2 regions of the Paenibacillus sp. JL3B1040 genome follow, and region 1 is predicted to be linked to the other one. Evidence: predicted binding sites of a transcription regulator. Region 1 holds the regulator's gene; the other holds the start of a gene.
What was found. Region 1 encodes CtsR, which represses protease genes until heat stress. Its sites were predicted from a motif close to ATGGTCAATAAAGGTCAAACA; they were not measured.
Positions count from the first base shown of each region.

Region 2: a site for CtsR is predicted at 9,873-9,893, ahead of clpP (ATP-dependent Clp endopeptidase proteolytic subunit ClpP). Genes of this name have one in related genera too.

Region 1 covers NZ_CM169317.1:5,079,838-5,096,169, reverse strand. The annotation lists rRNA gene rrf (5S ribosomal RNA) at 47-163, shown strand; gene ACZF99_RS23465 (CtsR family transcriptional regulator) at 1,376-1,834, shown strand; gene mcsA (protein-arginine kinase activator protein McsA) at 1,903-2,427, shown strand; gene mcsB (protein-arginine kinase McsB) at 2,440-3,498, shown strand; gene clpC (ATP-dependent protease ATP-binding subunit ClpC) at 3,530-5,974, shown strand; gene ACZF99_RS23445 (hypothetical protein) at 6,144-6,299, shown strand; gene radA (DNA repair protein RadA) at 6,476-7,843, shown strand; gene disA (DNA integrity scanning diadenylate cyclase DisA) at 7,857-8,933, shown strand; gene pssA (CDP-diacylglycerol--serine O-phosphatidyltransferase) at 8,984-9,715, shown strand; gene ACZF99_RS23425 (nucleoside triphosphate pyrophosphohydrolase family protein) at 9,823-10,218, opposite strand; gene ACZF99_RS23420 (PIN/TRAM domain-containing protein) at 10,424-11,512, shown strand; gene ispD (2-C-methyl-D-erythritol 4-phosphate cytidylyltransferase) at 11,589-12,293, shown strand; gene ispF (2-C-methyl-D-erythritol 2,4-cyclodiphosphate synthase) at 12,626-13,114, shown strand; gene gltX (glutamate--tRNA ligase) at 13,180-14,640, shown strand; gene cysE (serine O-acetyltransferase) at 15,618-16,277, shown strand.
Region 2 covers NZ_CM169317.1:229,214-245,545, reverse strand. The annotation lists gene ACZF99_RS01150 (phosphoglycerate kinase) at 1-806, opposite strand, end outside; gene gap (type I glyceraldehyde-3-phosphate dehydrogenase) at 1,019-2,029, opposite strand; gene ACZF99_RS01140 (sugar-binding transcriptional regulator) at 2,106-3,152, opposite strand; gene ACZF99_RS01135 (glycoside hydrolase family 30 protein) at 3,440-4,789, opposite strand; gene ACZF99_RS01130 (type 2 periplasmic-binding domain-containing protein) at 4,825-6,471, opposite strand; gene ACZF99_RS01125 (carbohydrate ABC transporter permease) at 6,554-7,441, opposite strand; gene ACZF99_RS01120 (ABC transporter permease) at 7,458-8,414, opposite strand; gene ACZF99_RS01115 (LacI family DNA-binding transcriptional regulator) at 8,510-9,520, opposite strand; tRNA gene ACZF99_RS01110 (tRNA-Arg) at 9,723-9,797, shown strand; gene clpP (ATP-dependent Clp endopeptidase proteolytic subunit ClpP) at 10,031-10,630, shown strand; gene ade (adenine deaminase) at 11,630-13,432, shown strand; gene ACZF99_RS01095 (LacI family DNA-binding transcriptional regulator) at 13,663-14,673, opposite strand; gene uxaC (glucuronate isomerase) at 14,693-16,105, opposite strand.

The sequences.
Region 1 (16,332 bases):
TTTGCTGAAGCAGGGATCAGGCAGCGGAAGCAGCGCAAAAATCATGTTTGGTGGCGATGGCGGAGGGGTTCCACGCGTTCCCATCCCGAACACGACCGTTAAGCCCTCCAGCGCCGATGGTACTTGGACCGAAGGGTCCTGGGAGAGTAGGACGCCGCCAAGCAAAGGGAAAGAGCACTACCGTTGATCGGTGGTGCTCTTTTGTTTGAACAATAAGTGTGGAGCTGCAGTTATTTCCGGAGAATCCGCCGTTTATGGGAGAATAGTTGTCTGTATGCAGTTATTTTCGGCGATGGTTGTGGAATGTGGCTGTTTGAGCGAATTTAGATGCATTGGTGCAACTATTGAGCCTGATTTGCCGAAAAGGTGAGAATTAACTGCACAGGCACAACTATTTCAGTAACTAACTTCTACTTCGTCAAGGGATGACAACAAAGAGCACTACTACCGTTGACCGGTGGTGCTCTTTTAGTTTTACAATAAGTGCGGAGCTGCAGTTATTTCCGGAGAAACCGCCGTTTTTGGGGGATTAGTTGCCTGTATGCAGTTATTTTCGGCGATGGTCGTGGAATGTGGCTGTTTGAGCGAATTTAGATGCATTGGTGCAACTATTGAGCCTGATTTGCCGAAAAGGTGAGAATTAACTGCACAGGCACAACTATTTCAGTAACTAACTTCTACTTCGTCAAGGGATGACAACAAAGAGCACTACCGTTGATCCGGTGGTGCTCTTTTGTTTGAACAATAAGTGCGGAGCTGCAGTTATTTCCGGAGAAACCGCCGTTTTTGGGGGATTAGTTGCCTGCATGCAGTTATTTTCGGCGATGGTCGTGGAATGTGGCTATTTGAGCGAATTTAGATGCATTGGTGCAACTATTGAGCCTGATTTGCCGAAAAGGTGAGAATTAACTGCACAGGCACAACTATTTCAATTGGCGCTTGACCGCGGGTACCTAACAGTTACTTTATTTCTTCGCCGTCCGGCACCAACCGGACGGTTTTCTCATACGCTTAACCACGAATATTTTCCACCGCTCACGCCCACACTGAAACTGAAACCGGACCCCCTTGGCAAATGATCAAATTATGGTATAATGTTAATAAAGTCAAAGAAAGTCAAAGTCAACCGCTAAACGGTAAATGGCAACGTGGCATGACAACATGATAATGCGGGAACGTGACGTGACCTCGTGACTACGTGGTAGCGTGGCAACGGTGACGTGACCCGTGCCAATGTGCCAACGCAACAACATGACAACGGGCATCCGGCATCCGGCATCCGGCATCCGCTTATTCGACTGGATTTGACGAGCAATTCTGATTTACAGCAAAGCCGCAACATGAGATTCACGTGTGGAATAATGGAGGATGAGTGATGCGTAATATCTCCGATATCATCGAAAAGTATCTCAAGAGTATTTTGCATGAGAGTCCTGAGGGGATTATAGAGATTCAACGTAACGAACTTGCCGACCAGTTTTCCTGCGTGCCGTCGCAAATCAATTATGTCATCAGCACCCGTTTTACGTTGGAGAAAGGGTACCTGGTCGAAAGCAAACGCGGCGGCGGCGGTTACGTTCGGATTCGGCGCATTCAGTTGCCGGGACCAACGTCGCTGCATACGCATTTGCATGAGACGATCGGTGACGAGATCGGGCAATCCGCGGCGGAAGGATTGATTTATCGCCTGGAGGAGGCCCGCTTTTTGACCCCTCGGGAAGCCGCCTTGATGCGCTCGGCGGTATCCCGCGATGTGCTGGCGGTCAAACTGCCGTATCGCGACCAGATCCGGGCTAGATTGATGAGAGCGATGCTGATCTCATTGTTGAGTTAAGCAACATTTTGCAATACCCAGGTTGAAGGATTTGCTGTCTTAGCTATCCCGTGAAGGAGGGACGTGCAATGCAATGCCAAGAGTGCGGCAAACGCCCGGCAACCTTGCATTTTACGAAAATCGTCAATGGCGAGAAGACGGAGTTTCATTTCTGTGAGACCTGCGCCAGGGAAAAAGGGGAGCTGATTCCCGGCACTTCGGGCGGCTTTTCGATTCATAACCTGCTGTCGGGCTTTCTCGATTTGAGTCCGTCGAACAAAGGTCAAGTTTCCGGGCATAGTACCCCCGAACACCTGCGCTGCGAAGAATGCGGCATGACGTATTCCCAGTTCAGCAAAATCGGGCGTTTTGGGTGCAGCTCTTGCTACAAATATTTTAACGATCGCTTGGACCCGCTGTTTAAGAAGGTGCACGGCAATACCGTTCACGTCGGAAAAGTTCCGAAACGGACCGGCGGTCATATCCAAGTAAAACGTAAGCTCGAAGATCTCCGCCGCGAGCTGCAGTACCGGATTCTCCAGGAGGAATTCGAAGAGGCGGCGGCGCTGCGGGATCAAATTCGCGAGCTTGAGAAGAACATATCCGCAGAGTAGGAGGGACGCAGGGTGACCAATCTCCGTTTTACCGAACAGCCGCTAAGCGAATGGATGAGCCGCCAGGGCAAGGAGTCCGATATCGTGATCAGCAGCCGGGTAAGGATCGCCCGCAACGTGCTGCATCACCCCTTCCCGATGTTGGCCACCAACACGCAATCGGAGGAGGTGCTGAAGCAGTTGCAGGAGGTCTTGAACGATGAACGTCTTCAGGACCACGGCCGACTGTACCCGATCCTTCTCGCGGAATTGGATGAACTGGATAAGCGGGTGCTGGTCGAGAAGCATTTGATCAGTCCCAACCTGGCGAACGAATCCCGAAATGGGGCGGTCTTCATCAGCGAGGACGAAAGCCTCAGCATTATGGTGAATGAAGAGGATCATTTGCGCATCCAATGTCTGTATCCGGGGCTTCAGGTCCAGGAGGCATGGGAAAAAGCGACGGCGATCGACGACATTTTCGAATCGCATGTGGATTACGCATTCGACGACCGCCGCGGTTACTTGACCAGTTGCCCGACGAATGTAGGTACCGGACTTCGGGCCTCGGTGATGATGCATTTGCCGGCCTTGGTGCTGACGCAGCAGATCGGCCGCATCTTATCCGCGGTATCGCAGGTCGGCTTGACCGTCCGCGGGATCTACGGCGAAGGCAGCGAAGCGATGGGCAACTTGTTTCAAATCTCAAATCAGATTACACTAGGACAAAGCGAAGCCGAGATCATCGAAAATTTATACGGCGTGGTGTTGCAGATCATTCAGCACGAGAAGACGGCGAGAGAAAAACTGATCGGCGAATCGCGGCTGCGGATGTTGGATCGGGTCATGCGCTCTTACGGAATTTTATCGCAGGCGTATATCATCGACTCGAAGGAAGCCGCCCAGCGGCTGTCCGATGTGCGGCTTGGCGTAGACTTGGGCCTCATCGACGACGTGTCGGCGCAGGCGATCAATGAGCTGAACGTGTTGACGCAGCCCGGGTTTTTGCAGAAGAAATTCAGCAACAGCATGTCTCCGGGGGAACGGGATATGTACCGCGCCAAACTCATTCGAGAGCGAATGGGGAAATAACGAGAGGACTATTATGGAGGTGTAGGAGAAGATGATGTTTGGAAGATTTACGGAACGCGCCCAGAAAGTACTGGCGTTGGCCCAGGAAGAAGCCGTAAGGCTGGGACATAACAATATCGGGACGGAACACGTGCTGCTCGGGCTCATCCGTGAAGGCGAAGGCATTGCCGCCAAAGCGCTGATCGGATTGGGGCTGGGACTCGAGAAAATTCAAGACGAAGTGGAAACGCTGATCGGCCGCGGACAGGAGCAGCCGACCAATATCGCTTATACGCCGCGCGCCAAGAAAGTCATCGAGCTGTCCATGGATGAAGCGCGCAAGCTCGGCCATACTTATGTCGGCACGGAGCATATTCTGCTCGGCCTGATTCGCGAAGGGGAAGGCGTGGCGGCCCGCGTGCTCAATAACCTCGGCATCAGCCTGAACAAGGCGCGTCAACAGGTGCTGCAACTGCTGGGCAGCAGCGAAGCGGTATCCAGCCATCACGGCGCTCCGGCCAACGTCAATACGCCGACGCTGGACAGCCTTGCCCGCGATTTGACGGCTTCGGCCAAAGAGGGCAATTTGGATCCGGTGATCGGCCGCAGCAAAGAGATCGAACGGGTGATCCAGGTGCTGAGCCGCCGGACGAAGAACAATCCGGTGCTGATCGGGGAACCGGGCGTCGGGAAAACGGCCATCGCCGAAGGTCTCGCGCAAAAGATCATCAATAATGAAATTCCGGAGACCTTGCGCGACAAACGCGTCATGACGCTGGATATGGGCTCTGTCGTTGCCGGTACGAAGTACCGCGGCGAATTTGAGGACCGTTTGAAAAAAATCATGGACGAAATTCGCCAAGCCGGCAATATCATTCTCTTTATCGACGAGCTGCATACGTTGATCGGGGCCGGCGGCGCGGAGGGCGCCATCGACGCTTCGAACATTTTGAAGCCGGCGTTGGCTCGCGGCGAGCTGCAATGCATCGGCGCAACCACGCTGGACGAATACCGCAAATATATCGAAAAAGACGCGGCGCTGGAACGCCGTTTCCAACCGATCACGGTGGATCAGCCGTCGGTCGACGAGGCGATCCAAATCCTGCACGGGCTGCGCGACCGCTATGAGGCGCATCATCGGGTGAAAATCACCGACGAAGCGATCGAGCAAGCGGTTAAATTGTCCGACCGCTACATTCAAGACCGTTTCCTGCCGGATAAAGCGATCGACCTGATCGACGAGGCGGGGTCTAAGGTAAGGCTCAACTCGTATACGGTACCGCCGAATCTGAAGCAGTTGGAAAGCCGCTTGGAGGATATCCGCAAGGAGAAGGACGCGGCGGTGCAAAGTCAGGAATTCGAGAAAGCGGCCGCGCTTCGCGATACGGAGCAGAAGATCCGCGAAGAGCTGGACGTAACGAAAAACCAATGGAAAGAAAAACAAGGACGCACCGATTCCGAAGTGACGCCGGAGGATATCGCCCAGGTAGTCGCCAGCTGGACGGGAATTCCGGTCAACAAGCTGAAGGAAGAGGAAACCGAACGCCTGCTGAATATGGAGCGTATCCTGCATGAGCGCGTGATCGGCCAGGAAGAAGCCGTAAAGGCCGTCAGCCGGGCGATTCGCCGGGCGCGGGCGGGCCTCAAGGATCCGAAGCGCCCGATGGGCTCCTTCATCTTCCTGGGTCCGACCGGGGTAGGTAAAACCGAGCTGGCTCGTGCACTAGCCGAAGCGATGTTCGGCGACGAAAACGCCGTGATCCGCATCGACATGTCCGAGTACATGGAGAAACATTCCACGGCTCGTCTCGTCGGCGCGCCTCCGGGATACGTCGGGTACGAGGAAGGCGGGCAACTGACCGAGAAGGTGCGCCGCAAACCGTATTCCGTCGTCCTGCTGGACGAAATCGAGAAGGCGCATCCGGAAGTGTTTAACATTCTGCTGCAGGTGCTGGAGGACGGCCGGTTGACCGACTCCAAGGGCCGCGTGGTCGATTTCCGCAACACGCTGATCATCTTGACCTCGAACGTCGGTGCGGAAGCGATCAAACGCAATACGCGGCTCGGCTTTACCGCCGTGCAGGACTCCGGCGCGGACTACGACAATATGAAGAGCAAAGTGATGGAAGAGCTCAAGAAGAGCTTCCGTCCGGAATTCCTCAACCGGATCGACGAAATTATCGTCTTCCATTCGCTCGAGGAAGCGCATATCGGTCAGATCGTCACCCTGATGTCCGAAGAATTGCGTAAACGGCTGCGCGAATACGACGTCGACTTTACGCTGACGGACAAAGCGAAAGCGTTCCTGGCCAAAGAGGGTTACGATCCCGCATACGGCGCGCGTCCGCTGCGCCGGGCGATCCAGAAGCATATCGAAGACCGGCTGTCCGAGGAGCTGCTGACCGGCAACGTGAAGAAAGGCGACTCGCTGACAATCGACGAAGAGAACGGCGCCCTGAAGGTGGAGCGTACGGGAACTTTCATTAAAAACGCGTAACGGGAGTTGATTCCCGTCAGCAATACCAACGGACCTGCAGACCCTCTGCGGGTCCTTTTGCGTTTTTGCGATTTCGGAGGGGAGGAGATAACGGCGGTTTTGGCGAAGAGGAGAAAGAATCAGGGAGGCTGAAACTGGTGGAAGAAACGATGGCAGCCTGGTCGACTTCGTGCGGGAGCATCAAGTCACCGACGTCCTGTTCCTGAACAATTCGACGGTGGCGCGTACATCGGGGATGGCGGGGCTCATCGACGGGCTGGTCGGAGAGGCAAAATATTTTTTTGGAAAATACTACAAATCTGTAACGATTAAGCCGATGAAATAAGTAACAAGCAGCTTCCAAAGCGATGCTTTGGGGCTGTTTTTTATCCCGTCTTCCCTGGTGGCAGCGCTCGGATAACTTTCGATAAACCCGAAAGAATGGTAATATTTTAGTAACCATTAACGAATACGGTGTCCGCGGGGTCTGTCAAATATTGCAGAGGCAAGAAGGAGAGATAAATGGTTAAAGTAAAACATAAGTTTTATTGCTCCGAATGCGGTTACGAATCGCCCAAATGGTATGGAAAATGCCCGGGGTGCGGCGCCTGGAACTCCATGGTGGAGGAAGTGGAGAAAACCGTCAAAACCCAGGGCATGACATCCGGCATATTTCATGCGAAAGAAAAGCCGCAATCGATCATAAATATAGAAAGCGGCAAAGAACCGCGGATTCAAACGGGGATCGGGGAACTGAACCGGGTGCTCGGCGGCGGCGTGGTGCCGGGTTCGCTGGTGCTCGTCGGCGGGGACCCCGGAATCGGCAAATCGACCCTGCTGCTGCAAACCTCGCATGAAATGGCGCGAAGCGGCTTGAAGGTGTTGTATATATCGGGGGAGGAATCCGTCCGACAGACCAAGCTGCGGGCGGAACGGCTCGGAGCGTTGTCCCCGGATCTGTTCGTGTTGTGCGAGAGCAGCATGGACGGAATCGAAGAGGCAATCGAAAGCGTGAAACCCGATTTCCTGGTCATCGATTCGATCCAAACGGTCTATTTGCCGGAAGTCACCAGCGCCCCCGGCAGCGTATCGCAGGTGCGCGAATGCACGGCGCGGTTTATGCGAATTGCCAAAGGGCAAGGCATCGCCACGGTCCTGGTTGGCCATGTCACCAAGGAAGGGGCGATCGCCGGACCTAGGCTGCTGGAGCATATGGTCGATTGCGTGCTTTATTTCGAAGGCGAACGGCATCACTCCTATCGGTTGCTGCGGGCGGTCAAGAACCGCTTCGGTTCGACCAACGAAATCGGAATTTTCGAGATGAACGAATCCGGTCTGGCGGAGGTGGCGAATCCGTCGGAGCTGTTTCTGTCCGAACGGCCGCTCGGCGTAGCCGGTTCGACCGTCGTCGCCAGCATGGAGGGAACGCGTCCGATGCTGGTCGAGCTGCAGGCCTTGATCGCGGCTACCCACTTTCCCTCGCCAAGGCGGATGGCGACCGGTGTGGATTATCAGCGGATGAATCTGATCATCGCCGTGCTCGAGAAGCGGATGGGCCTATTCTTGCAAAATCAGGACGCATACGTCAACCTGGCCGGCGGCGTCAAGCTGGACGAACCGGCGGTCGACCTGGCGATTGCGGTCAGCGTCGCATCCAGCTTTCGCGATCTGCCGACGAAGCCCTACGACGTGTTTTTCGGAGAAGTTGGCTTGACCGGCGAAGTGCGGGCGGTTTCCCGGGCGGAGCAGCGGGTGAAGGAAGCGGCCAAGCTTGGCTTCAAGCGGGTGATTTTGCCGGAGAAAAGCATGAAAGGATGGAAAGGACCGCAAGGGATTCAATTGATAGGCGTAAATACCGTTGCAGATGCGCTAGCTGTTGCGTTAGATTAGGGGGCATTGAATGATGAAGGAAACTACCCAAGCAGAGAAAATGAACGATTTGCTGAGGCTTGTCGCTCCGGGAACGGCTTTCCGCGACGGCCTTGAGAACGTGCTGCGGGCCAAGACCGGGGGCCTGATCGTCGTCGGTTACAGCCCGGAGGTGATGGAAGTCGTCGAGGGGGGCTTCTCCATCAACTGCGATTTCTCGCCGAACTATCTTTATGAGCTCGCCAAAATGGACGGGGCGATTATCCTTAGTGAGGATTTGAAGCGGATTTTGTACGCGAATACCCAACTGATTCCCGATTCCTCGATCGCATCCTCGGAGACGGGCATCCGGCACCGCACCGCCGAGCGGGTGGCCAAACAGACCGGCAAGCTGGTCGTCTCCATCTCCCAGCGCCGGAACATCATTACCCTTTACCAGGGGGGACTTCGGTATGCCTTGAAGGAAATCGGCGTTATCCTGACCAAGGCGAACCAGGCGATTCAGACGCTGGAGAAATACCGGTCTGTCTTGAATCAAGCCTTGACGAACCTAACGGCCTCCGAATTTGAGGAACTGGTCTCCCTGCCCGAGGTCATCAACGTCATTCAACGGGTGGAGATGGTGATCCGGATCAAGATGGAGATCAAGCGGTTCATTAACGAATTGGGCACGGAGGGGCGGCTGATCAGCATGCAGATGGAAGAACTGGTCAGCAACATGGAGGAAGAGGCGTGGCTATTGTATAAGGACTACGCCAAGGAAGACCAGGACGAAGCGATCCGGGAAATCATCCTGGGGCTCAAACGTTCGACCGACGATGAACTGCTGGACGACAATCACATTACCAAGCTTTTGGGGTATCCTTCCTCCGCCGCAACATCGGAGGAACTGATTTCCCCGCGCGGGTATCGCGTGCTGAACAAAATTCCCCGCTTGCCGAATGTGATCATTCATAATCTGGTCGAGCGCTTCGGCTGCTTGCCGAACGTGATGATGGCCAGCATCGAGGAGCTGGATGAGGTCGACGGCATCGGCGAGGTCCGCGCCCGCGCCATCAAAGAAGGGCTCAAACGTCTTCAGGAACAGGTATTCATTGACAGACAAATCTAAATCACCTATCATCAATGAATGGTTGAGGAATATCTACTCGAGGTGAAGAGATGATTACGAAATCGATTCCGAACCTGTTTACGTTAGGAAACATGGTTCTCGGAATGCTGGCCATCATGCTGGCTCTGGAAGGCCGTTTTAGTCTGGCTGCCATCATGGTAATTGTCGCTATGCTGCTCGACGGTTTGGACGGACGGGTCGCCCGCGCATTGAACGCGCAGAGCGAGTTTGGGAAAGAGCTCGATTCCTTATCGGATCTAATTTCGTTTGGTATTGCCCCGGCACTGATCATGTATTTGATTTCTTTTCACAGCATTCCCCCCGGCATCGCTTGGGCCGTCACGATTATTTTTCCAATGTGCGGGGCGCTGCGGCTTGCCCGTTTTAATGTGCAGAAGGGCGTTCCGGGATATTTCATCGGATTGCCGATTCCGGCCGCAGGCGGGGTTGTGGCGACGCTGTCGCTTTTTAACGGGGAAATCACGGCCCCTTATTTCGTCGTGTCCATGATACTGCTCTCGTATTTGATGATCAGCACGGTGAGATACCCGAACTTCAAGAAAATCGGCCTGCCGAAAAAAGCGATCGCTTACACGCCGCTTGTCGTGATTTTCGCGGTGATCATCGCCGTCGTGTTCCCGGACCAGATGGTGAAGCTAATTTTTATCCCCTTGGTCCTATATGCGGCATACGGAATAAGACAGAATATCCACCGGCTGCTCCGCCGCAAATCCCGGGACGACGACACCGATGCACAGGAAATGTATCGTTCGAAGCGCTGAGCACGGATTTACCCCAAACTATACGAAAAAGGCATGGATCTCCCCAGGCGGGAAAGGATCGATGCCTTTTTGATTGGCCCTATCCTCATTCATCAGGACCAGTACGTTTACGATAAGTTGAATAACCCCAGCGTGGCGCATTTCTGCGATTCGCGCTCCACGATCTCCTCCATGTTGATCCCCAATAAATTGCATAGGGCGGACATATAGAAAAGGTTACGTCCAAGCTCGTTCGTAATCGCATCCCGGCAATTTTCGCACAGCTCGCCATGCACGTGCTTGGCGATCGTTTCTTTGGCTTGTTGCAAATCCATGCCCGGCTCGAAATCTTGTTTGGTGGCGTGCAGCTCGATGCAACCGCATTCGGTTACGGATTTGGTCACGGAACGGACGGCAGCGGCGTTGGTTTGTCCCAGCTTCGACATGACGTCCAGCAAGCTGCGGTGACGGAGCAACAATTCAGAAACTTGTTCTTGAAAAGACTGAAGGCTTGGTGCGCTCATTTTCCATCCACCTCAATATTATGAATTGAATTCATTATATTCCACCTTTTCCTCCAAGATCAACCTGAAATCCCATAGCCAAGGGGCGTGTATGGATTTTAAATGTTTATTTTCTGGTAAAAAAAGTTATCGTTCACGGATTATGCGCCTTGAAATTGGTTCATACTGGCTAAAGAAGATACTTATCTAGGAGGTGAAGAGAGACGTGCTGAAAAAATACTTGATGATTCTGGCCGGTTTATGCGGGGCTTGGTTCGGTTATACAACCGGCGGGTTGTCCGGCGTGTTGCCGGGTGCCGCCAGCGACTGGTTTCGCGCAATGAACCCGATTGCGGCGAATTTGATCTGGGCCGCGGCCGGCGCGCTACTGTTCTTGTTCCTGTTCTCCTTGGCTGCAGACGTCGTTTCTTCCAGAGTGAAAACGTGGATCGCCGCTTTAACGCGAATCCCGATGAATGAAATGGCTGCCGGTGCGGCCGGTTTGACCGCGGGACTACTTCTTTCTTTAACGGTCTATCCCCTGCTGTCCTGGCTCGGCACGCTGGAGAGCATGGCGCAATTCACGGTATCGGCGCTGTTCGGTTACATCGGGCTGTACGTCGGGCTGGCCAAGAAGGAAGAGCTGTCCGCGCTATGGAAATCCGGCAAATGGGGGGCTTCCCTCCCGGAAGAGGAACGTTGGGCGGAGGAACACAAAATTTTGGACACCAGCGTGATCATCGACGGCCGGATCGCCGACATTTGCAAAACCGGCTTTATTGAGGGAACGATCGTCATTCCGGAATTCGTGCTGGAGGAGCTTCAGCATATCGCCGATTCTTCGGATCTGCTCAAGCGCAATCGCGGGCGGCGGGGACTGGATATTTTGAACAAAATTCAGAAAGAGCTGGACGTAAAGGTCATGATCTACGAAGGGGATTTCGAGGAAATCTCCGAGGTTGACAGCAAGCTGGTCAAGCTGGCCAAGGTCCTGCAGGGCAAAGTCGTGACCAACGACTTCAACCTCAACAAGGTGTGCGAGCTGCAGGGCGTGTCCGTGCTGAACATCAACGATTTGGCCAACGCGGTCAAACCGGTTGTGCTGCCTGGCGAAGAAATTATGGTCCAGGTCATCAAAGACGGCAAGGAACATGGACAAGGGGTCGCTTACTTGGATGACGGAACGATGATCGTCGTGGAAGGCGGGCGCGATTACATCGGCACCATTACGGAGGTGCTGGTGACCAGCGTGCTGCAGACCTCGGCGGGACGAATGATTTTTGCCAAGCCAAAACTGTTGGAAAAAGCCCAGTAATTCGGTATGATGGGATTAACTGCGCTGCGCTGGCCGCGGCGCGGATGAATTCCGGGCAAAGGTGAGGCAGAATATGATGGGGTTGGAAGCAAGCGGCGATACGGGTGTGATCGTAGTGGCGGCAGGCCGCGGCACGCGCATGGGAACGACGGAAAGCAAGCAGTATCTCATGCTGGACGGCAAGCCGATCTTCATCCATACGTTGGAGGCGTTTCACCGTCATCCGTCGATCACGCGAATCGTGCTTGTCACCGGGGAACAGGATGTGGACCGGTGCCGGTCATGGATTGCCGAATACGGCATGGCCGGGCAAATACAGGTTATTCCGGGCGGGGCTGAGCGTCAGCACTCGGTACGCCAAGGACTGCTGCATCTCGGCACGCCTTGGGTATTGGTGCATGATGGCGTCCGCCCTTTTGTCACGAGAGAGCAGATTACGGCTTGCTGTGAAGCCGTTAAAACCCATGGCGCGGCCGTGCTAGCCGTACCGGTGAAGGATACGGTCAAGCAGGCGGACGGGCAGGGCTGGGTTGCGGCAACCCTGGACCGGAGCAGCTTGTGGGCGATCCAGACGCCGCAGGCTTTTCGGCGCGACGATCTGCTGGCGGCCCATGAACGGGCGGCGGAGGCAGGGGTCGTCGGCACCGACGACGCGATGCTGGTCGAACGGCTGGGCATCCCCGTCAAGCTGGTGGAAGGGTCGTACGACAATATCAAAATCACGACGCCCGAGGATTTGGATTATGCGGCGTTTATCCGGGGGAAGAAGCGGAATAGGTGAGCTTCGTGATGAAAAGAAGTCAGGTCTAAGCACCGAGAAGGTTGGATGAAGGAGGGAGGGAGTAGCGGAGCGTAGGTAAGCCTACGTGAGCAACGGAGCGACTGACTGAATTCAAGATTCGATGTCGAATAGGCTACCTCGAGCTACTTCGTGATTCTAAAGGGAGTCAGGTTTTAAGCACCGAGAAGGTTGGATGAAGGAGGGAGGGAGTAGCGGAGCGTAGGTAAGCCTACGTGAGCAACGGAGCGACTGACTGAATTCAAGATTCGATGTCGAATAGGCTACCTCGAGCTACTTCGTGATTAAAAGATGACTGGGAGAGGATGGAGAGGATGTTTAGAGTAGGACAGGGCTTCGACGTGCATCAGCTCGTGGAGGGCAGACCGTGCATTATCGGCGGGGTGCATATTCCTTACGAGAAAGGCTTGCTGGGACACTCCGACGCCGACGTGCTGCTGCATACGATCAGCGACGCGATTTTGGGTGCGCTGGGTCTCGGGGACATCGGGCGCCATTTTCCCGATACCGATCCGGCGTTCAAAGATGCGGACAGCGTCGTTCTGCTGGAACGGGTATGGGACATGGCGGTTGACAAAGGCTACCGTCTCGGCAATCTGGACGCGACGATCATCGCGCAAAAGCCGAAGATGGCCCCGTACATTCCGCAAATGGTGGACGTTATTGCCCGTACGCTTGGGGCGGAACCGGAGCGCGTCAACGTGAAGGCCACGACCACCGAGCAGCTCGGGTTTACCGGGCGCGGCGAAGGCATTGCGGCACAATGCGTTGTCTGTCTGGTCCAGAATGTGCTATCATCATAAGCTTGTAGAGGTAGTTCAAAAGGCGGTTTTGACGGCATCGTCTTAAAACTAGGGAGGGGATTGGAATGGCTGAAGTTCGCGTGCGCTATGCGCCGAGTCCGACGGGTCATTTACATATCGGGAACGCCAGAACGGCGTTGTTCAATTATTTGTTTGCCAGACATCACGGAGGAAAATTCATTGTCCGCATCGAGGATACGGACGTGAAGCGCAACGTGGCCGGCGGTGAGGAGAACCAGCTGACCTACCTCAAGTGGTTGGGCATAGACTGGGACGAAAGCGTGGACGTCGGCGGGAACTACGGGCCGTACCGACAAACGGAGCGTCTTGATTTGTATCGTCCGCTGGTGCAGGACTTGCTGGATCGGGGTCTGGCTTATCGCTGCTACTGTACGGAAGAGGAGCTGGAGAAGGAGCGCGAAGAGCAAATGGCCCGCGGCGAAACACCGCGCTATTCCGGGAAATGCCGTCACTTGACGCCGGAGCAGTTGGCTGCGTATGACGCGGAGGGCCGGCAATACAGCATTCGTTTCCGCGTACCGGAAGGCCGCACGTTTACGTTTGACGACCTGGTCAAAGGGACGATTTCGTTTGAGTCCGACGTCAGCGGTGATTTTGTGATCGTGAAAAAAGACGGCATCCCGACCTACAACTTCGCGGTCGTCTTGGACGATCATCTGATGAACATCACGCACGTGCTGCGCGGGGAGGACCACGTGTCCAACACGCCGCGCCAGCTTATGATTTACGATGCGTTCGGCTGGGAGCCGCCGGTGTTCGGCCATATGACGCTGATCGTTGGGGAGAACCACAAAAAGCTGAGCAAACGCGACGAATCGGTGATTCAATTTATCGAGCAGTACGACCAGCTCGGTTATTTGCCGGAAGCGATGTTTAACTTTATCGCCTTACTCGGCTGGTCGCCGGAAGGGGAAGAGGAGTTTTTCAGCAAGGACGAGCTGATCTCGATCTTCGACGCGAACCGCTTGTCGCGCAGTCCGGCGGTGTTCGATACGAACAAGCTGGCGCATCTCAACAACCACTACATCAAAAACGCCGATTCGCAGCGGATCGCCTTGCTGGCCATCCCGCATCTGCAGCGGGCCGGGAAGCTTCCGGCCGAGCTGTCGCCGGAGCAGCAGGCGTGGGCGGAAGCCCTTGTTGCGTTGTACCAGGAGCAAATGACCGCGGCTTCGGATATCGTGGAGCTGTCGGAAATGTTCTTCCGCAGCGAGCTGTCGCTGGACGAGGAAGGTGCCGCCGTGTTGGCGGAGCCGCAGGTACCCGGCGTGCTTGCCGCGTTTTTGAGTAAAGTCGAAGGAATGGGCGAATTCAGCGTGGAGAACATCGGTGCCGCGATCAAAGAGGTGCAGAAGGAGACCGGCAGCAAAGGCAAAGGCCTATTCATGCCGATCCGCGTGGCGTTGACCGGCCAAATGCATGGACGGGACCTGAACCAGACCCTTTATCTGCTTGGCCGGGACAAAGTCGTCGACCGGTTGAAGGTGCGCATCGCCGCTTTGTAGGATAGCGGGCGGCGTATGCGCGGCTGATCGACCTGATGAACCGGTTCGGCATGGAGCGCCGGTCGTATAATCTGGTCCGGCAGATCGGGATGAACGGTTTTTTGGGTGTCCGCGCATTCGCTTGGCCCCGCGTATCCACGAGTCTCGTATTCGCGTATCACGGATGGCGTCTCTAGCGTGTCCACGTGTTCACTTAACTACGCGTTGGCGTATCCCGCGTGTCCACGTATCCATGCATTGGTGTATCCGCGTAACCCGCTTATCCGCGGGTTCGTTCATACGCTAACGCTTGCCACGATGCTTATTTCGGCGAAAAGAAGCGGATTTCTTTTTTAACGCTTGCCAGAATGCTTATGGAGACCAACTTCCCCCGTTTTCTTGCTGAAATCCTGAAATAAGGTTTCAGGCAAGCGTTAGCGCTGGGAACGCGCCGTTTTTACTCCTTTAGCGTCTGTTGCAAGCGTTAGAGAGTGCGTAAATTTTTTGGGGCTGCCATTGTCAGTAGGCCGTCCATTAGGTAATATAAAGGCAGGTACATCCTACAATTGCAAGAATGGCGGCTGACGGCCGCCTTGATACCATCGGCATAGATCGGGAGAAGTACGCGATCAGCCGTATCAACCAGAGAGGATAACCGGGACCCTTCGGTGCGGACCGCGCAGAGAAGAAACCAGGCTGGAAGTTATCCGGATACGCGCTGGCGGAAATGCACCCGGGAGCCGCGGAGGCGAACGCGCTTTGTAAAGAGGCGCTGTAGCTTTCGCCGTATCGTCCGCGTTAAGGGCTTGAAGAGGGAGGAGTCGGCCTGATGCCGAGGCTCGGTTGGATCTGCATGTTGCATCCACCGGACCCGGAGGCAAACTCATCCAAAGCAGAGTGGAACCGCGTCGCCAGGCGTCTCTGCAGCGAAAGCTGCAGGGGCGCCTTTTTACATAGGTCTATCCGTTTGCGATAGGAATAGAAGGTGGGGGAAAACTATGTTCAAGAGAATCCGATCCGATATCCAGGCGGTGTTCGACAACGACCCGGCGGCCCGAAGCTGGTTCGAGGTGATCTTTACCTATTCCGGTCTGCACGCGATTTGGAGCCATCGGATCGCACACTTTTTCTATCGCCGCCGCTGGTATACGGCTGCACGCACGATTTCGCAGATCAGCCGGTTTTTCACCGGCATCGAAATCCATCCCGGCGCGCGGATCGGCAACCGGTTGTTCATCGACCACGGCATGGGCGTCGTGATTGGCGAAACCTGCGAAATTGGGGACGACGTGGTGATCTATCAGGGAGTCACGTTGGGCGGCAGCGGGAAGGAAAAAGGCAAGCGGCACCCGACCGTCGGCAACAATGTCGTTATCGGGTCGGGGGCAAAGGTGCTCGGTTCGTTCAAAATCGGGGACCAGGCGAATATCGGAGCGAACTCGGTTGTCCTGAAGGAGGTGCCTGCCGGCAGCACGGTGGTCGGCATACCGGGCAAAGTGGTTCGCCAGGACGGAAAACGCCTGGACCGCCTCAGCCATCAACTTCCCGACCCGGTGGTCGACACGATGCGCGAGATGCAGCGCGAGATCGAACAGCTGCGCGGCGAGGTCCTCGAGCTCAGAGAGCGGCTGCGCGAGAAGGAACCAAACGAACTGTGAGCAGAGGCTAGAGGAGGCTACGGCTGAATTCGGCGCATGGCCCTTGCGAGAGTGT
Region 2 (16,332 bases), 980 kb from region 1:
GCTGCGATGCAGTCGACCGGAAGGACGAAGTTCTTGCCCAGCTTCTTCGCTTTCTCGATGAATCCAAGGGAAGCGTCGAGTTTGGTTTCATCCAGCAGCGATTTGCCGATCTCGTAACCTTGGGCTTTGAAGAAGGTGTAAGCCAGGCCGCCGCCGATCAACACATTGTCCGCGATGTTCAGCAGGTTGTCGATGACATCGATTTTGTCTTTCACCTTCGACCCGCCGATAATTGCGGTAAAAGGACGATCCGGGTTCGACAGCGCTTTGCCGAGAACGGACAATTCTTTCTCCATCAGCAAGCCGGATACGGCCGGCAGGAAATGAGCGATACCTTCGGTCGAAGCGTGCGCGCGGTGAGCGGCGCCAAACGCATCGTTAACGAACAGATCGGCCAGTTCGGCGAATTGCTTCGCGAGTTCCGGATCGTTCTTCTCTTCGCCCGGGTAGAAACGCACGTTTTCGAGCACCAGTACGTCTCCGTTGTTCAAGGCATTGACTTTGGCTTTTACGGCATCGCCTACAGCTTCGTCCGCTTTGGCTACTTCTTTGCCGAGCAGTTCGCCCAAGCGTTTCGCCGGCAAGGTCAGACGCATATCTTCGTTGACTTGGCCTTTCGGACGCCCCAAGTGGCTGGCGAGGATGACTTTGGCGCCATTTTCGATCAAATACTTGATCGTCGGCAGCGTTTCGCGGATTCGAGTGTCGTCGGTAATTTGGCCGTCTTGCATCGGTACATTAAAATCTACGCGGACAAACACGCGTTTGCCGGTTACTTCCACATCACGTACACTTTTCTTGTTCATCTCCACGTTCCTCCTAACGGTATGCGCGGGGTCTTCCAACCTGGAAAATGCGCATCTACGGCTTTGATTCGGATTTCTCTCCTAAGCTCTATGAAACTGATCTCTATTTATAAAAAACGGTGTGTGTGAATGCCGTATTTCATGCAAGAACCAAAGAGGAGTCCTGAATAGGTTGCTCCTCTTTGGATGAAACGTTAATTGGAATTGCTTGATTATTTTACTTTTTTCGCGAAGTATTCCAGCGTACGAACCAATTGAGCCGTGTAGGACATTTCGTTGTCGTACCAGGATACGGTTTTCACGAGTTGCTTGTCGCCAACCGTCATGACTTTCGTTTGAGTTGCGTCGAACAGGGAACCGTAAGTGATTCCTACGATATCGGAAGATACGATTTCGTCTTCCGTGTAACCGAAGGTTTCCGGGTCGGAAGCGGCTTTCATTGCAGCGTTAACTTCGTCAACCGTAACGGTCTTCTCCAGAACGGTTACAAGCTCAGTCAAGGAACCGGTTGGTACAGGTACGCGTTGAGCCGCGCCGTCCAGTTTGCCTTTCAGCTCAGGGATAACCAGGCCGATCGCTTTCGCTGCGCCAGTCGTGTTAGGAACGATGTTAGCTGCGGCTGCGCGAGCACGACGGAAGTCGCCTTTCGCATGCGGAGCGTCCAGCGTGTTTTGGTCACCGGTGTAAGCATGGATCGTCGTCATCAAGCCTTCCACGATGCCGAATTTATCATTCAGCGCTTTAGCCATAGGAGCCAAGCAGTTCGTTGTGCAGGATGCGCCGGAGATTACCGTCTCCGTACCGTCGAGGATTTCATGGTTTACGTTGTAAACAACGGTTTTCATGTCGCCTGTAGCCGGAGCGGAGATCACAACCTTCTTCGCGCCGCCCTTCAGGTGAAGCTCAGCTTTCTCTTTCGTTGTGAAGAAGCCTGTGCACTCCAGAACGATGTCAACGCCAAGCTCGCCCCAAGGCAATTCTTCAGGGTTGCGGTTAGCCATAACTTTAACTTCTTTGCCGTTTACTTTGAAGAAACCGTCATGCACCTCAACGTCACCGTCGAAGCGGCCTTGAGTTGTATCATATTTCAACAAATGAGCCAACATTTTCGCATCTGTCAGGTCATTGATCGCTACGACTTCGATACCTTCCACGTTTTGAATGCGGCGGAATGCCAGGCGTCCAATACGTCCAAAACCGTTAATCCCTACTTTTACACTCATTGAATAGTTCCTCCCAGTGTTCGTTTTTTTATTATTCAAGACAGGTCCGATAAAACCCGTCATGAGTAAACTTTACTTACTTCCCGGACTGCATCCCAAGCTCGCTTACGATCTCATTCGCGGCCGCCTCATCGGTAACCAGAATGTCTTCGTGTCCGAAGCGCAATACGGCATGAATCGCCCTCGCCTTGCTCTTGCCTCCCGCGATTCCGATGACGGTATCCGTCTGCTTGATATCTTCGAGACGAAGGCCTAAGGTCAGCATCTTATGGACGACGACGCCATCTTCATTAAAATAGTAACCAAATGATTCCGCGAGCGCGCCTTCCCTTCGAATTTCCTCGACCATGCCCGGCTCCAGCTTACGGCGCCGCGCCATCTCCATAGCGTCTCCGATCCCGTGCACTACGATACGCGCCTTACGGATCATGTTCACGATATCCTGAATGTTCGGATCGTTGACGAGCGATTCGTAGGCTTCTTTGCCTAGCAGATCCGGTACGTGCAGCAGGCGATAACCCGCCCCTACTCGCTTGGCCATGCCGGAAGCAATCGTGTTCGCCTGGATTTCCAGGCTTTCGCCCAGTCCTCCGCGAGCCGGAACAAACCAGCTTTGCTTCATCGTGACGTTATGCGGCGGATTCAGTTGATCCGCAACTTCCGCCAATGTCGTGCCGCCCGTCACCGCGACCACATCGGTCCCGCGCATCGCGCTCAGCAACGCTTTGGCTCCTGCGCGCCCCAGCTCCCGCTTCACCAGCGGCGAGACTTCGCAGTCTCCAGGCACAATCACGACTTTTCGCAGCCCATAATGCTGACGGATCGTCTCCTCCAAGTTGGAGAGGCCGAACAACTCTTTCACGACCGGCTCCATCTCCTCAAGCAATTCCCGTCCCGCGTCGCTGATTCTCATGCCTATATTCTCGATTTCTATCAGGCCCTGAGCCTTCAGAAGATCCGTTTCGGCACGCAACACACGCTCCGTCATGTCCAGCGAATTTGCCAAGGTTCTGCGGCCAATGACATCAGACAACATGATCTGGTGAAGTATAGTGTACCTTTTCTTGAGAATGTCCATGAGATCAGGAAGAAGCTGCTTTTGAATCTCTAATAGGTTTCGCATGCTTTCCACTCCTGCAAGCTTCGTCTTCTCTCTCCATCTCCTTGGCCTTAAAATGTCCCGGGTAAACTTTTTAAGTCCCACTGATATTTTAACCAATATTTAGTTCGGTTGCAAGCCTGACGTCCGTATCATTTACTTTTGCCTTTTCACTTATACATGAACCTCTCGGCGTCCCCTGATATGCCGCAAAAAAACGCTCCTTTCGCGAGAAATAGACGCAAAACGCGGTCTACTCTCGCAAAAGGAGCGGGCTTCTTCTTCATATCATCTGTCCGCGCAAGCGGGATTTAGGCGCTAGGGATACGAAGGGACAACGCGCTCTTCGGTCCGAGCCGGAACCGGATTCCTTCCGTCCCTGCCAGCTCCATCGCGACCGTTCTCGCTTCCTCCCCGTCATTAAACAAAACGACGGCAATCGAATCATCCGTATTCCGGAACGCCACGGAGCGAATCGCAGCTGCATCGGCTTCGGCGGCGATCCGTACCGCCTGCGGGCGAATCACTTTGCTGAAATGGGCCAGGGCATAGTAATCCAGCGTGTACTCGAACTCGCGGGTCTGCCGGTTCACCGTCACGATCCCGCGGCACGTGCTGCGGCCAAAGCCCGGGACGGTCGGCCCATTTTGCTCGTCGAGCGCCATATTCCAGAGCACGAGCGATTGGCTGTGATTCCGCAAAATCTCGATCCCCGTCCGCATGACATTGGAGAAGGCCGGTTCGAAGGCCGGAATCCATTCCCCGCCGGAGCCTTCGGTGAAGTGAACCTCTTTGCCGGGGAAGGCCTGTCTGACTTGACTTTGCGCCGATGTCTGTCCGCCATACCAGTGCCACGCCACGCCGTCGACCGCTTCCGCCGCTTCCTGCAATACGGACAGCGGATAATCGGGACGGTCCCAGTTGTGGTCATAGGCCAAAATCTTGGTGGACAAACCGCGCTTCGCAAAAGCCGGTTTCAGATCGTTTTTTACAAAATCGATCTGCATCTCGGCCGTCATCCGCATGCCCGGGTAATGTCCCGGCACGTACAACGGTTCATTCTGCGGCGTCACCGCATAGATGGATAAGCCATGCTCGGCGTAGGACTCGATATAACGGACGAAGTAGTTCGCGTACGCTTCGTAATACTCCTTCTTCAGTTCCCCGCCGATCATCGATCCGCTTGTCTTCATCCAGCCCGGCGCGCTCCAGGGCGAGCCAAACAGCTTGATGGACGGATTTAAGGCCAACGCCTCTTTCAAGAGCGGAATCACGTCGGCCTCGTCATGGCGAATCGAAAACCGCCGCAGCTCCGGATCGGTCTCGCCTTCGGGCAAGTCGTCGTAGCTGTAGATGAACCGGGCGTAATCCGAAGCGCCCATCGGGTTGCGAAGCACCGAAAGGCCAATCCCCTCTTCCGGATCGAACAGCTTCTTCATCAAGGACGCGCGCTGCTCATCGGTCAACACCTGGTGGATCAGATAGGCGGCCGAATCGGTAAAAGAAGCCCCAAAGCCGTCCATCGCCTGATAGCTCACGGAATCGTCCAATCGGACTGCGACCTCCGAGGCTTCCGAATCCCGCGGCCGCAGTTGCTCCTGCGATTGACGGACGAAAAGAGAGGATGCTCCTGAGGAATAATAAATTTCGATCTCATGCATGTTGTTTCCCTCCATATCTATAGGTGACGCCCGGTTTACTTGATTCCCAGCTTTTCTTTGTTCGCTTTCATTTTCTCCGTACGGATTTGCACGATTTGTTCCCAACCGTTGTCATCAAGAAATTTCTTATAGTTGTTCAGCGTGCTCTCGAATTCCCCGCCGTTCTTGGCGCGGATCAAGCTGACCATCGTGGTGTTCCAGGTCGTGTTGATCGCCGTCAAGGAGCGAGCCTCCGGAGATCCCGCGTCCGGATTGATATTTTCAAGGATGAAGTGCGGAACCAGCTTGCCTTTGCCCCACTCTTGCATTTGCTTAATGGATTCCGGAAAAGCGTCGGCGCTCAGCGCTTTGTGACGGTCATGGCCGAAGAACATGAATTCGCCCATGCGGTATTCTTTCTTGAATTTGTCCGCATCCGTTTGCTGCAGTTCTTTCACTTCCGGCGTGAATTGAACCGTTCCATCTGCGTTCTTTGTGTACGTTTCGCCTTCGATCCCGTAGTTCATCAGCATTTGGCCTTCTTCGTCCAGCAGGTACGTGAAGATTTGGATCGCCTTCGCCGGGTCCTTGCATTGTTTCGTAATAAAGCTGATCATCCAGCCGGTGATGCCGGATTGGTTCAGTTTTGGCGTGTTGCCCGCCGTGCTTTGCGGTCCGTCGATCGCCAGATAAGCTTGGTCCGGATGCGCGTTTGCGAAAATTTGCAGGTTGCCGCCTTGCTGCGGAGTCCCGTCAAGGAGCATCGTGGCGTATTTGCCGGATTTCACCTTTTCTTCAAAAGCCGGGCCGTCATCGGCAAAGCTGTCGTCACTGATGTTGCCGACTTGGTGTACTTCATTTAATGTTTTCAGCCAAGTCAAATAGTCCTCGTCCAAATTACGGTTGTAAAATTCGCCGTTTTCGGTTTCCAGCGGCACCCCAAGGAAGTCCTGGAACACGTCGCCCAGGGATCCCGTGCCCTCGCCAATCGAGTTAAAGCCGAAGGGTATCAGATCCGGGAACTGGGTTTTGATCTGCTGCATCACGTTCTTGAACTCCTCCGGCGTTCCGACGCTAGGCTTGCCAAGCGCTTCATAAACGTCCTTGCGGATCACGAAGGCGGTCTTAGCCGGAATGTTACCGCTGTCATAATCGGCTTGCGTGTTGGAGTAGTTCGGGTAACCATACGTGTTGCCGTCAGCTTGCTTGAACCAGTTGAGCGTATCTTGCGCAGCCGCTTTGTTGAAATAAGGGTCGTATTTCTCCGCCAGCTCATTCAGCGGCAAAGCCCAGGATGAAGCCTTTTGTACAACGGCCGAGTTCGAATCGAACACTGTGATCAAATCGGGCATGTCGCTGCCGGCAAAAAAGGTATTGAGCTTGGTGTCGTCACCCGTAACAAATTTGATGTCGATGTTCAAGTCCTCTTTGATTTTCTTCGTGACTACGTCATTGCCGAAATCGGTATTCCACCAATCGGCGTTGACATACCAGGTGAGTTGGGTCGGCTCTTCCTTCTTATCCAGCTTCCAGGCCGGCGTATTCGCATCCGGGGTATACCGGTTCTCCAGGGATACGTCCTCTTTCGCGGCCTTCGAACCGGCGCCGGAACCGCCGCAACCGGTGACGATCAGTGCTGCGGTCAGCAGGGCGGCGCAAGCCGTCATTCCTTTTCTGGCAAGACTCTTGTTCAACTTAAGCATACATGTACCCTCCCTTTTTATAGGCGCAAACTAAAAAATAGTCCAACTCGCATAAGCCGTTCCAAATCGCTAGGCCGATTCGTTACTCCTTCACCGCCCCCAGCATCATGCCCGAGATGAAGTATCTTTGCAATAATGGATAAATCACAACAATCGGCAAAGTCGTAATCACAATTGTTGCAAGTTGAACTCCTTTGGTCGTCGTTTCAATCACGACGGAACCCGCGATGTTCTGCATCGATTGGGTCTGGGATTGAACGATGATTTCGTACAGCTTCATTTGCAGCGGATACAGGTATTGATCCGTGATGTACAGCTTCGTCGTCATGAAGTCGTTCCACTGGTTCACGCCGTTGAACAAAGCGATGGTAGCCATCGCCGGCATCGACAACGGGATAAAGATCTTCAGGAAGATTCTCCAGTCGCCGGCACCGTCGATTTTGGCCGATTCCTCCAGGGAATCCGGCACGTTCCGGAAGAAGTTCATCAGGATCACGACGTCGTAATAACTGAACAGGGCCGGGATGATATACACCCAGAAGCTGTTGAGCAGGCCCAGCGATTTAATGAGCAAATACGTCGGAATCATACCGCCCGAGAAAAACATCGTGATAACGCCCATCGTCACGTACAGCTTGCGGCCGCGCACGTTGCTCTTGCTGAGCCCGTAACCGATCATCGCGCAGAAGAATACGTGGGTGACCACGCCGATAACCGTTTTGAGGACCGAGATCAGGAATGACTGCCAAATCGTATCGTCCCGAAACACCGCCTGGTAGTTCTCCAACGAGAATTCCTTGGGCCAGAAGACGAAGCCGCCTTCCGCCAGCGACCGCCCCGAACTGAAGGAGGAAACGATGACGTTCCAGAGCGGAATGACAATGAGGATCGTGAATAAAATCAGGACCGTGACGTTGACCGTATCGAAGATTCTGCTGTCGAGATCCTGTTTGACCGCCTTTCGATTCATGGCTGTTGCTCCTTCCTTACAGGACAGATTGATTATCGTTGAGTTTGCTGGTCACCTTATTGGCAACCACCAACAACATGACCGATACGATCGAGACGCCGAGCCCGACGGCGGTCGCGTAGGAGAAGTCCCCTTGCGTCATCCCCATCCGGTACACGTAAGAGTTGATGACCTCGGCTTTTTCCCGGTTCTGGGAATTCATCAGCACCAAGGTCTGGTCCAGGTTGGAACCGAGCAGGCCGCTTACGGTGAGGATCAGGTTCAAGCTGATAATCATCTTCATGTTCGGTAACGTGATGTTCCAAATTTGCCGGAGCCGGCTCGCCCCGTCGATCTTGGCCGCCTCGTAATAGGTCGGATCGATCTTGGCCATGATGGCGAGATACAGGATCGTCCCCCAGCCCGCCTCTTTCCAGACATCGGACAAAACGGCGATCCACCAATATTTGCCCGGATCCAGCATGATGTTCTGAGCCTTCGAGATCAGACCCAGGTCAAGCAGCAGCTGGTTGAACATGCCGGTGGTCGAGAACCAGGTGATCAGCATCCCGCCGAGCACGATCCAGGACAAGAAGTGCGGCAGATAGGAAATGGTCTGCACGATTTTTTTGAACCGTCCCATGCTGAGCTCGTAGATCATGATCGCCAGGATAATCGGGATGACGAAGCCGATGGCCAGTTTCAGAAAGCTGATCCCCAGCGTATTCACCACGGAATCCCAGAAGTATTTGTCGTTTGCGATAATCTTGAAGTTGTCCAGTCCCACCCAAGGGGCGGAGCTTAACGTATCGATGACCGTATAGTTTTTGAAAGCGATCGTTAATCCATAGATGGGGATGTAGCAAAAAACAATCATAAAAATGATCCCCGGCCAGATCATCGACTGGATTTCCCACTGCCTGCCGAAGTCGATAAAGAAGTGCTTGATTCTTGCTCCCATCGGTTTCTTGGCCGCCGCAACTGACTTCGCCATTTTGCGCTCCTCTCTTTATCCCACGCGGATAAAAACGTTTTTATTTCAAACCGAAAAGCCCCGATCGTTTAAACCGCTTGCAAACGCGCTGGCGCTTAATCCCGGCTTAAACGGACATGGCTCGAGCCCCGCACGATCAGTTCTCCGTCCAGCTTCTGCACCATTCCGTGCTCCCGCTTCTTGATCATGTTCACCAAATGGTTCACGGCCAAGATCCCTTGTCTGGCGATCTGGTTCCGAACCGTGGTAAGCGGCGGCGTAAAATATTGGGCAATATCGATATCGTCAAAACCGACGACGCTGATGTCTCTGGGCACCTCGAGGCCGTAAGTCCGCAGCGCCTTAATGCACCCGATCGCGCTCAAATCATTGCCGGCGAGAATCGCGTCCGGCATTTTGCCCGGATGCTTGTGAATATAAGCCCGAACCGCGTTATACGTGCTCTCTTCTTCAAAATACCCCTGCAAAATGAAATCCTCGTCCACCGGCAGTTGATGCTCCCGCAAGGCCGCAAGATACCCTTCCTTCCGCTGCACGCTGTCGTACATCGTATCCACGCCGGAGAGGTACGCGATTTTCTTATGGCCCAGACTGATCAGGTATTTGGTCGCTTCGTAAGCGGACGCATACGAATTGAAAATGACCGTTCCCATCGTTTCCTTCTGAATGACCCGATCCAAAAATACCGCCTTGATCTTGTCTTTCTCCATCATCGCGATATCCCGGTCGTCGATCCGCAACTCCTCGTAGATGATGACGCCGTCCACCCGTCTGCCCATGATGTTGCTGATGATGGTTTGCTTGTCGGTCGTAACCACCACGTTCAACCCGTATCCGAGCCGCTCGCTCTCCCGCGCCATCGATTCGACCAAAATGTAGAAATAAGGCCCCGATAAGCTGGTCGTGAAAAAACCGAGCATATTCGTCTTCTTCGACTTCAACTGCTTCCCGTTCAAATTCGGCACATAGTTCAACTGCTTGGCTACCTTCAGCACGTGGGATTTGGTCTCCGGATTCAGTACATCGACATCGTTTAGTGCGTTGGAAACCGTGGAGATCGAAACCCCCGCCGCTTTGGCCACATCCTTAATGGTGACTTTACCCATCTCATGATACACCCTATCTATAAAAACGTTTTTATATATTCATCAAGTTACCATAGAAACGCTTTCATGACAATCCTTATTTTGGGATGTTCCGATAAATGGCGCTTTCTTCGGGAACCCAGCCAATCCCAGCAAACCTTTTAGATTTGCGTCTTGCGTTTTAATTTGAAATGTCATATAATAATTTTTGTTCGCTAAATTTGCGCCCGTGGTCCAATGGATATGACGTAGGCCTCCGGAGCCTGAGATCGAGGTTCGATTCCTCGCGGGCGCGCCATCTATATACTAAAACCATACTAAACACACGAACAAGTCCCTGACGAACGTCTGTTGGACTTTTTTTATTCCCCTGAGTTTGACTTTCTTTGACTTTCTCGAATAAATTGTTTATGATGAGATTAATCTTCTTCGTTTCCGTCAATTCTTAGATGGATGGAAGCGATGATTGCCAAGCATACCAAATAGAAGGGCCGTTCTTATGAACACCCTAAATTTAAGGAGGTTTTATCGGTGAGTTATATTCCTATGGTCGTTGAACAAAGCAACCGCGGCGAACGCGCTTACGACATTTATTCCCGTCTGCTCAAGGACCGGATCATCTTCCTGGGCTCCCAGGTGAACGATGTTGTCGCCAACTCCATCATTGCCCAGATGCTCTTTCTGGACGCGGAAGATCCAACGAAGGATATCTCCCTTTACATTAACAGCCCCGGCGGCTCCATTACGGCCGGCATGGCGATTTATGATACGATGCAGTTCATAAAAGCGGACGTCTCCACGATTTGCGTCGGGCTGGCCGCTTCGATGGGCGCATTTCTGCTGAATGCCGGCGCGCCGGGCAAACGTTATGCGCTGCCGAACAGCGAAATCATGATCCATCAGCCGCTCGGCGGAGCCGAAGGCCAAGCGACGGACATCGAAATCCGCGCCCGCCGCATCCTCAAAATGCGCGACAAGCTGAACCAAATCCTCGCCGAACGGACCGGCCAGCCGCTGGACCGGATCGAGAAGGACACCGACCGCGACTACTTCATGAGCGCGGCGGAAGCGAAGGAATACGGCCTGGTCGACCAGGTCATCGAGAAAGTGAATCCAACCGCCAAAGCCTAAGGCTTGGAACGGAAGGCTGCGCTTTGAACAGAAAGTTCTGTTCGAAGGGCGGCCTTTCTTGTTATAGTTATTTTTAAAAATAACCAGGTATAGGCGCCGCCGGGAAGCTAGCTCCCAGTCTCCCCCGGAGCCGCTGGGCCACCCGGGAAGACGCCGGATCGCGCCCGGGCGATACTAGTCCTTTTAGGGGAGAAGCCGGGCTGTCGCCGCCGGGTGACCCTTGGAGTCGCTGGGCGCCGCCGGGTGCCCAGGCGAAATGGAGACGTGGACCGCCGCCGGTGCGGTAGGAGAATTGGGAGTCGCTGACCCTGCTGAGCCGCCGCCAGGAACCCCCGAGGCCTGCACCCGCCCGCTCTAACGCTGATGACAAGCACTAAGTCTGCTTTTTTAGCGGTATCTGAACTCTAACGACGCTGAGCGACACTATTTTCAATAAATGCACCTGTTTCCGGCTGTAAATTGGACAATAAGCTCTGTGACAAGCGTTAGACTCCGTGCGCAATGATTTTGGCCTTATTAAGCTCCGTGGCAAGCGTTAGCGCACTAGAATGGGCTTGGATAAATGGGGCAGGCATCCTGCATTGAGTTACTTGGCATGGCTTTGGGTGACTTTTAGTGACTTTTAGTGACTTTTAGTGACTTTTAGTGACTTTTAGTGACTTTTAGTGACTTTTAGTGACTTTTAGTGACTTTCTGCGACTCCGTGCGATTTGTACGGCTCTATATAGCTCTGTATGACACTGTATAGCTCTGTATGACACTGCTGTATAGCACTGTATAGCTTAGCACGACTTAGCACAGCTTTAAGGTACTTGGCGTGACTTGGTGTGACTCAGTCGTAACTTAGTGACTTAATGTGACTTTGCGAAACCTGACATAGCTATACGTAACTTGATGTGACTTGGTGTGACTATGGTAACTTGGCGTGACTTGGCGTGACTTGAAACTTGATTAGGTTGATCGATGACTTACTACCTCATTAAAGGAGCGAATCGGGAGATGAAACAATCCGAAAGGAAGAAGCTGTATGAAGTAAGCCGCATATTGGCGGATGTCGCCATGGGCAGGGCCAAGGCCGATTTGGTCGTGAAAGGCGGCGTCTTGGTCAATGTCTATACCGGAGAGCTGCTGCCGCAGACGGACGTCGCCGTTGCCGCAGGACGAATCGCCTTCGTGGGAGACGCGGCGCACACGATCGGGGAGGACACCGTCGTGATCGATGCGGCAGGCCGCCACATCGTCCCTGGCCTCCTGGACGGACACATGCACGTCGAGAGCACCATGCTGTCGGTGGCCGAGTTCGCCAAGGCGGCGCTGGCCAAAGGGACGACCGGCATCTTCATGGACCCGCACGAAATCGCCAATGTGTTCGGCGCGGAGGGCGTGCGCTGGATGCATGAGGAAGGCCAGGGCCTGCCGCTTAAGGTCTTCACCACATTTCCTTCCTGCGTGCCGGCCACCGATCATTTGGAGGATGCCGGAGCGTCACTGGACACCGGCGATATTGCCGAAGGGATGACTTGGGAGGGCGTCGAGGGGCTGGGCGAGGTCATGAACTTCCCCGGCGTCGTGCACGGAGATCCGAAAATGCTCGGCGAGATCCAGGCGACGATGGAAGCCGGGAAAACCGTAACCGGGCATTTTCCGAGTGATGACGAACGCATGCTCCAGGCGTACGTCGCCTCGGGCGTCACCTCCTGTCACGAGACGGTGACCCGGGAGCAGGGACTCGCGAAGCTGCGCATCGGCATGCACCTAATGATCCGCGAAGGCTCCGCCTGGCATGACGTCAAGGAAGTGATCAAGGTCGTCACCGAAGATCGGGTTAACCCTTCGAACATCCTGCTGGTCACCGACGACGTGTATCCGCAAACGCTGATCGAGCAAGGCCACATGAACCATGTCGTGCGCCGGGCCATCGAGGAGGGCGTCGACCAGGTGACCGCGATTCAGATGGGGACAATCAACACGGCGCGGTACTTCAAGGTCGACGGCGACTTGGGCGGCATCGCGCCGGGCAAATGCGCGGACCTGCTGCTGATCGGCGACCTGCGGCGGATGGAGCCGTCGACCGTCATCACCGACGGCAAGGTCGCCTACGACGACGGGCAGCTTCGCGTTCCGTTCCCGGCGTACCCATATCCGCCGCAGGCGCGTGCCTCAGTAAAACTGGCGCGTCCGCTGACCGCCGCCGATTTCCTCTTCCGCAGCAGCGCCAGCGTCAAAGCGGCGACGACGACGATCCACGTCATCGACGTGATCGAGAACAGCGCCCGCACGACGAAGGGGACGGCAACCGTTCCGGTTGACGGGGAAGGCGTCGTGCGTCCGGCCGCCGAGCAGGACATCGCCACACTGGCTTGCATCGACCGTCACCGCGGTTCCGGCGAGTTGTCTCTCGCCTTCGCGCGGGGGTTTGGCCTGAAGCAGGGGGCCGTGGCCTCCACCGTTGCGCATGACAGCCACAACCTGCTCGTCATGGGCACGAATCCCGCGGACATGGCCTTCGCCGCAAACGAGCTGGCGAAGCTGGGCGGCGGCATGATCGCCGTTCTGGACGGACAGGTGCTGGCTGCCGTGCCGATGGCTATCGCCGGCCTAATGTCCGATCAGCCGCTGGAGACGGTCGTCGCCCAGGTGAAAGAGCTCGAGGCCGCCTGGAAGCAACTCGGCTGCCCACTGAACGCACCGTTCATGACGCTTTCGCTGATCGCCCTGGCGGTCATTCCCGAGCTGCGGATTACCAACCGGGGCTTGGCCGACGTGAACGAGTTCAAGCTCATACCGGTGGAAGTCGTTTAGTCCCGGTTAAAAATGCGAGCCGCCCGCATCCATTCCATGACAAAACCCGCCAGAGAATTTCTTCTTCTGGCGGGTTTTTGGCCTGGACCTAGCGGGCAAGTCGGCGAACAATCATCACTTCTTGCTCGGCTGCCCGCTTCGTAGCGTCGCGCCCTAAATTCCTGCAAGCAATGCGCCCCGCGACTCACCGCCCTGTTCAGGCAGCGCTTCTGCCTACCCGCAGCTCACCTTCACTGCGCCCTAGGGCAGCTCCCCGCCGACTCGCGGCACACCATCTGAGTGTCCAGCAGCACCAGCTCCCCGCCGGCCGCAGGCTCCTCGATCAGCTCGAGGATCTTGCGCGCGCCCATCCGACTGAGCGGCTCAATGGGCCGCTGCACCGTCGTAAGCGGCGGATTGGTGTAGTGCGAGAAGCCGATATCGTCGAAACCGACGACCGAGACGTCCCCGGGGATGGCCAGTCCCGCCTCCGCGGCCGCCTTCATCGCGCCGATCGCCATATCGTCGTTGCAGCAGAACACCGCGGTTGGCCGCTCCGGCAACGCCATCAGCCGGCCCATCGCCCGATACCCGCTCACCACGTCGTACCGGCCCTCCGCGATCCAGCTCTCTCCGATCTCCAGGCCGGCAGCCGCCATGGCCCGCAGATACCCTTCCTTGCGCTCCTGCGTCGATTTGTAGCCGGGGATCCCTTCCACCAGACCGATGCGCTCATGGCCCTTGTCGATCAGGTAGCGGGTCAGCTCGAAAGCCCCCTCCCGGTCGTTGGACACGAAATTGACGATGCCGGGGTCGCCCACATTCCGGTTCAGCACGACCAGTGGAATCTCCTGCTCCCGCACATGGCGGATAAACGCGTCATCGCGTTCGCTTTGGCTCATCAGTAGGATGCCGTCGAACCGCCGGCGGTGAATCGAACTAAAGTCCTCGAAATCATCGATCCCCCGCAGAAACAAGTTATACTGAACGCCAACCTCCTGACCTACGCCGCGGATCGCCTCCGCGAGGAAGCTGGAGGACGTCCCCTGGACCATGCTCGTAAAAAACAATCCGATCGTATGCGAGCGCTGCAGCACCAGGCTCTTGGCGTTGTAATTCGGCACGTAATGCAGTTGCTCGGCGATTTCCAGGATTTTGCGTTTGGTCTCCTCCTTGATGAGCGGACTGTTGTTCAGCGCCCGGGAAACCGTCATATGCGAGACATTCGCCAGCCGGGCGATGTCTTTGATCGTAGCGGACATGAAGCAGCGTCAATCCCTTCTAGCGTTCCGGAAAAGCAAAATACCGCTCCGCATTGCCATAGCAAATATCGGTCACGATGCGGCCCAGCAATTCGAAGTCCTTCGGCGCCTCGCCGCGGTCGACCCAATCGCCGATCACGTCGCACAGCAGGCGGCGGAAGTACTCGTGCCGAGTATACGACAGGAAGCTGCGCGAATCCGTCAGCATCCCGACGAACTGAGACAACACGCCGAAGTTGGCCAGCGTACGCATTTGCTGGATCATCCCTTCCTTGTTGTCGTTGAACCACCAGGCGGTGCCAAATTGGATCTTGCCCGGCACGCCGCCGCCCTGGAAGCTGCCCATAATGCTGGCGAGGGCCCAGTAATCGTTCGGGTTCAGAGAATAGAGGATCGTCTTCGGCAACCCGCCATCCTGCTCCAGAGCGTCAAGCAACCCGGCCAACGCTTCGGCGAGCGGCCCGTCGTTAATCGCGTCGTAGCCCGTATCCGGACCAAGCTTCTTGAACATCGCCGTATTCGTGTTCCGCAGCGCATGGATATGCAGCTGCATCGCCCACCCGCGCTTCGCGTATTCCTTGCCGAGGAATCGCATCGTAAACGATTTGTATTTCCGTTCTTCCACCGGCGTTACGGAGCCCTTGCTCAGCGCTTTGGCGAAGATCGCCTCGACTTCCTTCAGCGTCGTCTCACGGTATTCCAGCGTATCGAGCGCATGGTCGGACACGCGGCCGCCGATCTCATGGAAGAAGTCGATCCGTTCGCGCAACGCGTCCAATAGCGCGCCGTAGTTCGCGATCGGTTTGCCCGTAGCCGCCTCCAGTTTCGCCAGCCAAGGCTTGAACGTGTCGCGGTTGATTTCCAGGAACTTGTCGGGGCGGAAGCTCGGCAGCACGGCCGTCTCGAAGCCCTCCAGCTCCTTGATCTTCAGATGGTATTCCAGCGAGTCCGCCGGATCGTCGGTCGTGCAGACCACCGTTACTTTGGACTTCGTAATCAGGTCTCGCGCGCCAAACCCTTCGTTCTGCAGCTTGGCGTTGGCTTTTTCCCAAATGGTTGGGGCGCTCTGCTCGTTCAGCAGCTCTTGAATCCCGAAGAACCGCTGCAACTCCAGATGTGTCCAATGGTACAGCGGATTGCCGAGCAGTTGCGGCACGACCTTGGCCCAAGCCAGGAATTTGTCGTAATCGTCCGCCCCTCCGGTGATCAGCTCCTCGTCGACGCCGCAAGCCCGCATCACCCGCCATTTGTAATGGTCGCCGCCCAACCAGGCCTCGGTCAGATTGCGGAACGTCTTGTTCTCGTAGATTTCCTGTGGACTCAAATGACAGTGGTAATCGATGATCGGCAGGTTTTTCGCGTATTGATGATACAACACCTCCGCCGTATCGCTGTTCAGCAGGAAATTTTTCCCCAAAAACTTCTTCGCCATGTCTTTCGTTCTCCCTTCATTTAGATCCGGTGGATTTCATTTCTCATTGTTAACGTTAACATCATTCTGTTGCTTCCTATTGTAACCGTTTCACGGCAAAACGCAAGGAGATTTATGACACCGCTTCCCGCCGCAAGATTAACGCACGACGGGGCCTCTTGCAGGTTCTGGCTTCTACATTGGAGGGATTAGAGGCTAAATGTTGTATTCCATGCAATATTTCTGGC